DNA from 2 places in the Kitasatospora sp. NPDC023385 genome. Region 1 is predicted to be linked to the other one. Evidence: predicted binding sites of a transcription regulator. Region 1 holds the regulator's gene; the other holds the start of a gene.

Region 1 (3,385 bases):
AGGCCCGCAGCCTCTTCGCCAACGGCGGCTTCCGGGCCGGCGGCGGCCCCGGCGGCACCGGCAGCTACAGCTTCGACTTCGGTGACCTGTTCAGCGGCACCCAGGGCGGCGGAGCCGGCGGCAGCGGCGGGCTCGGCGACGTCTTCGGCGGCCTCTTCAACCGCGGCACCCGGCAGGCCCAGCCCCGGCGCGGCGCCGACGTCGAGACCGAGGTGACGCTCTCCTTCGAGGAGGCGGTGGACGGCGCGACCGTCCCGCTGCGGATGACCAGCCAGGCCCCCTGCCGCACCTGCAACGGCACCGGCGCCAAAGCCGGCACCACCCCGCGGGTCTGCCCGACCTGCGTCGGTGCGGGCACCGTCAGCCGCGGCCAGGGCGCCTTCGCGCTCTCCGAGCCGTGCAAGGACTGCCGCGGCCGGGGCATGATCGTCGACGACCCGTGCGGGGACTGCCACGGCAGCGGCCGGGCCAGCTCCGCCCGCACCATGCAGGTCCGCATCCCGGCCGGCGTCCACGCAGACCAGCGCATCCGACTCAAGGGCAAGGGCGCGCAGGGCGAACGCGGCGGCCAGCCCGGCGACCTCTACGTCACCGTGCACGTCGACCCGCACCCCGTCTTCGGCCGCAAGGGCGACAACCTGACGGTCACCGTCCCGGTCACCTTCCCCGAGGCGGCGCTCGGTGCCACCATCGAGGTGCCCACGCTCGGCGGCCCGCCGGTGAAGCTCAAGCTGCCCCCGGGCAGTGCCAACGGCCTCACCATGCGCGCCCGCGGCAAGGGCGCCACCCGCAAGGACGGCACCCGCGGCGACCTCCTGGTCACCGTCGAGGTCCTTGTTCCCCAGCACGTCACCGGCGACGCGCTGGACGCCCTGGAGCAGTACCGCGAGGCCACCGCCTCCGACGATCCGCGAGCAGCCCTCTTCCGGGCGGCGAAGGGAGCGTGACGACCAGATGTCCCCGATGAATCCGATCAACCCCGACGGCCCGATCGGACCAGGCATCGGTGACGGCCTGCCCGGTGACGCCGGCCGCCGCGCCCGCCGGGCCCCCTCGGGCCCGCCGACGTACGTCCTCACCGAGGACACCCCGGTGTACGTCATCTCGGTGGCGGCCGAACTGTCCGGACTGCACCCGCAGACCCTGCGCCAGTACGACCGCCTCGGCCTGGTCTGCCCCGACCGCACCGCCGGCCGGGGCCGCCGCTACTCCGCCCGCGACATCCAGCAGTTGCGCGACGTCCAGCGGCTCTCCCAGGACGAGGGCATCAACCTGGCGGGCATCAAGCGGATCATCGAGCTGGAGAACCAGGTCACCGCCCTCCAGGCCCGCATCGCGGAACTGGCCGACTCCCTGGAAGGCGCCGCCACCGCCCTCCAGCAGCGCGAGGCCGCCGTCCACGCCTCCTACCGCCGCGACCTCGTGCCGTACCAGCCGCCCAGCCCGCAGTCCAGCGCCCTCGTCGTCTGGCGCCCCAAACGCTGACGTCAGCCGCACGGACACCGCCGCCGGCCCCCTCCTGTTCGGGGGGTGCCGGCGGTGGCGCGTTGGTGAGAGAGTGCGGTCGCATTCCCTCTCCGGAGGGCCCACCGAATCTGGCATGCTGACCTCGATTGAGCGTCAATGCTGACGGGACGCAGGTATCACGGCAACGGCAAGGAGTCGCGGATGAGTGAACGAGAGCAGCCTCTTGCCACCGGCTCGGCCGTCGTCTCGGCAGAGGCAAAGGAGCTGTATCTCGCCGTCATCCGCGGTGACGGCAAGCTGCCATCGGGGTCGAACGTCGATGAGAATGGTCCGGCGCGGGACGAGCTGGTGCGGATTGGCCTTCTCGTGCCCGACAGCGACGACCCGACCGTTTTCATAGCCGCCGACCCCGCACAGCTCTCGGCAAGTCTCAGCCATTCCTGGCAGCGTCAGGCATTGGAGTTCCTGTCCCGCGCGGTGTCCCTTCCCTCCGAACTGCAGGAGCTTGCGCGGGAATTCCACACCCCGAAGCACCACGGAGGGTCGATCGAATACGTGCAGGGGAAGGCGCTGATTCGTCAGCGGCTGGAGCAGTTCAGGGAATCCGGACTGGAGGAAGCCCTCGCGCTCCAGCCCGGCGGCCCCCGGCAACCGGACCTTCTCGCCGGCATGATCGAGCAGGACCTGGAAACGCTACGCAGTGGCACGAAGATGCGCACGATCTACCACGCCAGCACCCGGTACCACCAGCCGACCAGGGATTACGTGGCCACCCTCGCCCGAGCCGGCGGCCAGTACCGGACCCTTGACGAGCCCTACACGCGGCTCATAGTGATGAATCGACGCGTCGCGGTGATTCCGATCGCCGAGGACATGAGCCTCGCGGCCTTCATCGATGACCCGGCGGTCGTCGGATATCTCGCCGAGGAGGTGTTCGAGCGGTGCTGGAGTCGGGCCCTGGCGTTCGAGGGCACCCGCACGGTGCCGCAGCAGGTGGTTTCACGGCTGCGGCAGACGATCATCGACCAGATGCTCGAAGGCACCAGCCACCGGGTCATCGCGAGGCGCCTGGGAATCAGCGAGCGGACGCTCGCGAGACACATAGCGGAAATGCGAGACGACTACAAAGTCGACTCGCTATTCCAGCTCGGTTACGTTCTCGGTCAAAAGGCACACGAATCCGCCGACTGACCGGCACGTCCATTCCGAGCGAGGTGGCGGAATATTCAGAATTCCGGCAGGGAGCCGGGCCTCACCCGGCCGGGTTCACTGCCAGGAGATATCGTCCGCGACGCTCACAGCAGCCCGGGTGGCGATCGTGCCGTGCGAGTCGGCAGCGTCCGCGAAAGAGCCGGCGCCAAGCACAGCAGCGACAACGGCCACCGAAAGTACGACCTTGCGGACAAACCGGCGCATGTCAGTCATGCCCCCACTCTCTCTGTCGAGAATCGCCATTAGAAGCGTCGAACAGGATAACGGGTCACCCCAGTAGTGCGCGAGAGGGATGCGCTCATCCCCGGTCTACCGGCCGCGTCATCTCCCTGCCAGGCATCCAGATGACACCGGCCAACCCTGGACGCGACGGCGCCCCGCGATGGACGATCAGTTCGCTCCCGATGGTCCGGCAGGACGCCACACCTTGCCAATGTACCGTCAAATACTAAGTCGGTCCCAGCGTCATCACCGCACAGAGCAGCCACTGAGCAGCACGCACAGCAGCACACATCCAACGCATCGCCGACACTCACTCCCCCGGTCGGCCTTCCCCCGGAGTCGACATGACCGAGCCCTACCTGCGTCACCACGACAGCCAGGCCCCTGAGGGTCGGCGTGCACGTGTCTTCCTGGCCGCGCCGCTCATGCGGCTGACCGGCCCGGCCGACAGTGTGGTGACGCTCGCCAGCCGGACGCGGCTGAC
Region 2 (3,385 bases), on a different contig from region 1:
CGCGGACTCCTTCATGACGTCGCCCAGCTGCCCGGTGAGGGTCAGCCCGGTGCCGCCCGTCTCGGCGTCGGCGAGCGAGGCCTCGATGTAGAGGACGTCGCCGCCGGCGCCGGTCACCGCGAGGCCGGTGGCCACGCCGGGGACGGCGGTGCGGCGCTCGGCGGGCTCCTGGGCGGACTCCGGCACGTGGTGCGGCCGGCCGATCAGGGCCCGCAGGTCGTCGGCGCCGACGGCGACGGGCAGCTCGCGGTCGCCGAGCTCGGCCTGCGCGGCGATCTTGCGCAGGACCCGGGCGATCGAGCGCTCCAGGGTGCGCACGCCCGCCTCGCGGGTGTACTCGCCGGCCAGTCGGCGCAGCGCGGCCTCGGCCACGTCGACCTGGCCGCCGAGGCCGGCCTTCTCCAGCTGGCGCGGGAGCAGGTGGTCGCGGGCGATGACGACCTTCTCGTCCTCGGTGTAGCCGTCCAGGCGGACCAGCTCCATCCGGTCGAGCAGCGGCTCGGGGATGGCTTCCAGCACGTTGGCGGTGGCGAGGAAGACGACGTCGGAGAGGTCGAGCTCGACCTCCAGGTAGTGGTCGCGGAAGGTGTGGTTCTGCGCCGGGTCCAGCACCTCCAGCAGGGCGGCGGCCGGGTCGCCCCGGTAGTCGGAGCCGACCTTGTCGATCTCGTCGAGCAGGACGACCGGGTTCATCGAGCCGGCCTCCTTGATCGCCCGCGCCAGCCGGCCGGGCTGGGCGCCGACGTAGGTGCGCCGGTGGCCGCGGATCTCGGCCTCGTCCCGGACGCCGCCGAGCGCGACCCGGACGAAGGAGCGGCCCATGGCGCGGGCCACGCTCTCGCCGAGCGAGGTCTTGCCGACGCCGGGCGGGCCGACCAGGGCCAGCACCGCGCCTCCCCGGCGGCCGCCGACCAGGCCGAGCCCCTGGTCGGCCCGGCGCTTGCGGACGGCCAGGTACTCGACGATGCGCTCCTTCACGTCGGCCAGGCCGGCGTGGTCGGCGTCCAGCACCGCGCGGGCGCCCGCGATGTCGTACGCGTCCTCGGTGCGCTCGTTCCAGGGCAGTTCGAGGACGGTGTCCAGCCAGGTGCGGATCCACGAGCCCTCGGGGGACTGGTCGGACGCGCGCTCCAGCTTGTCGACCTCCTTGAGCGCGGCCTCGCGGACCTTCTCGGGGAGGTCGGCGGCCTCGACCCGGGCGCGGTAGTCGCCCTCCTCGTCGGCCGGGTCGCCGTTCAGCTCGGCCAGTTCCTTGCGGACGGCGTCCAGCTGGCGGCGGAGCAGGAACTCCTTCTGCTGCTTGGCCACGCCCTCCTCGACGTCCTTGCGGATGGTGTCGTTGACCTCCTCCTCGGCGAGGTGGTCGCGCAGCAGCGTCAGCGCGTACTCCAGGCGGGCGACCTGGTCGGCCTCCAGCAGCACCTTGAGCTTCTGCTCGGCGGTGGCGAAGGGCGCGTAGCCGATGTTGTCGGCGAGCTCGCCGACGCCCTCGATCCGGTCCACCCGGTCCACGATCTGCCAGGCGCCGCGCTGGCGCAGCCACTGGGTGGACAGCGCCTTGTACTCCCTGACCAGCTCGGCGGCCCGCCCGGCGAGGGGCGTGCCGACCGCGGACTCGCGGAACGGCGTGGTCTCCACCCAGAGGGCGGCGCCGGGGCCGGTGGTGCCGACGCCGATCCGGACCCGGCGCACGGCGCGCACCAGGGCGACGGGCTGGCCGGCGGTGATGGGGCCGTCGGCCAGCCGGCCGACCTGCTCCACGGTGGCCAGCGTGCCGACCGCCGCGTAGGAGCCGTCCACCCGGGGGACCAGCAGGACCTGCGGCTTGCCGGTGGCGCCGGTCGCGGCCCGGGCGGCCTCCACGGCGGCGCGTACCTCGGTGTCCTGCAGCTCCAGCGGGACGACCATGCCCGGCAGGACGACCTCGTCGTCGAGCGGCAGCACGGGCAGGGTGAGCGGAGTGGACGTCGATGCCATGATCTCTCCCCAGTCAGCGAAGTTGAGTCGACCTCACTAAGCCCTGGGAGGCGCCGGATGTTCCCGGCCGTGGGTTCGCCGTGAGCGAACGCGATCCGCTCGGGAACGCGGTTCGGGCGGTGCCGTCAAAAGCGCCCGGAACGAGCACGGCGGGCGTCTTAAGAAATCCTCAGCACCCGAAGGAATTCCCAACGGAGACAGCAGGCCGGGGCGCGCCGGTGAAACCCTCAGCGCGCGGCCCGCACGTGCGCCCCGCCTCGCGCGGGCGCGGCGCCGGGGGCCGCCGCCGTGGCCCGGCGCGACCGGGGCGGGCGCCGCTCGGCCCGGCGCAGCCAGCGCCACAGCGCCACCCCGGTGAGCACCGCCGCCGGGTGCCCCACCGCGGTGACCACGTCCCGGTCGGAGGCGATCTGCTCGGCGATCATCAGCCCGGCCCCGCCGAGGGCGAGCACCCGCCCGCGCAGGGAGAGCAGCCCGGCCACCGCACCCAGGCAGGCGAGCACGCCGTAGCTGACCCCGATGTCCAGGTGGCCCATCACCTCGGGCGCCATCCGCCCGGTCTCCACCGCGGTGATCACCACCCCCTGGGAGAGCAGGGTGGCCGTGACGTGCCCGATCGCGAAGACGGCCGCCGCCCGGGCGGATCCGACCCTGCGCTCCAGCGGCGCGAGGGTGAACGCGAATCCCCAGAGGTAGGGCATCCAGACCTCGCCGGCCACCCAGAAACCGCTCAGGACGAGGGCCCGCAAAGGGTGCTGCAGCAGATTGTGCCCGTCGGAACTCGAAGCCTCCTGCAGCCGCTGGACGAGTTCCGGATCGGCGAGTCTGGCGAAGGTCGTGGTGGCGCCCACAACGGCGAGGTACCCGAGCGTGAAAGGGGTGCTCCGGGGTGTCGGCACGCGGTCCAGCAGCCATTGCGCGACGCCACCGCGCAGTCCGAGCCGGAGCATTCCGTACGGCACTCCCGCGGACGCGTTCCGGTCGGCGCCCCGCCGCACTCCCGCCATGCCGCCTCCGCTCCACGACCGCAGCCACCGGCCTCCGCCCGGCGCCGGCTGACCGGCGCGCCGCACGGATCCTGCCCGGTCGGGCGTTGTCGTGCCCACGGTACGTCGAGGTTCTGGGAGGCACCTGGGAAAAGCCGGTGAAGACCGCCGCCGTAGCGGACTCCGCGATTCCCCGTATTGGTCCGGACCTTCTCCCCTATTAACGCGTCAGTAGGCCCTCTGACCGGCGACTTGGCATCAATTCGACTGCATACGTACCGTTACGCAGTGAAAAATCGCCGGGTAAGGTATCGGCCCGTGCCCACTCGTGCAGTGGGTCCGCGGGCGGCCCGAACAGCCGGCCCACGGGCCGGAAACGTCCGGTCCACCTGCCGGGAAGCATCCGCTGTCCGTACGCTGCG

The links. The regulator HspR, encoded in region 1, represses chaperone genes until heat shock. The targets are predictions, from matches to a motif close to TTGAGNNNNNNNNNCTCAA.
Region 2: lon (endopeptidase La) is a predicted target of HspR. The motif match lies at 2,000-2,018, and genes of this name have one in related genera.

Annotation. Positions count from the first base shown of each region.
Region 1 covers NZ_JBVOOL010000002.1:108,282-111,666, reverse strand. The annotation lists gene dnaJ (molecular chaperone DnaJ) at 1-947, shown strand, start outside; gene AC0B61_RS03405 (heat shock protein transcriptional repressor HspR) at 955-1,485, shown strand; gene AC0B61_RS03400 (hypothetical protein) at 1,669-2,658, shown strand; gene AC0B61_RS03395 (hypothetical protein) at 2,734-2,892, opposite strand; gene AC0B61_RS03390 (TIR domain-containing protein) at 3,246-3,385, shown strand, end outside.
Region 2 covers NZ_JBVOOL010000008.1:258,649-262,033, reverse strand. The annotation lists gene lon (endopeptidase La) at 1-1,977, opposite strand, end outside; gene AC0B61_RS15945 (rhomboid-like protein) at 2,205-2,984, opposite strand.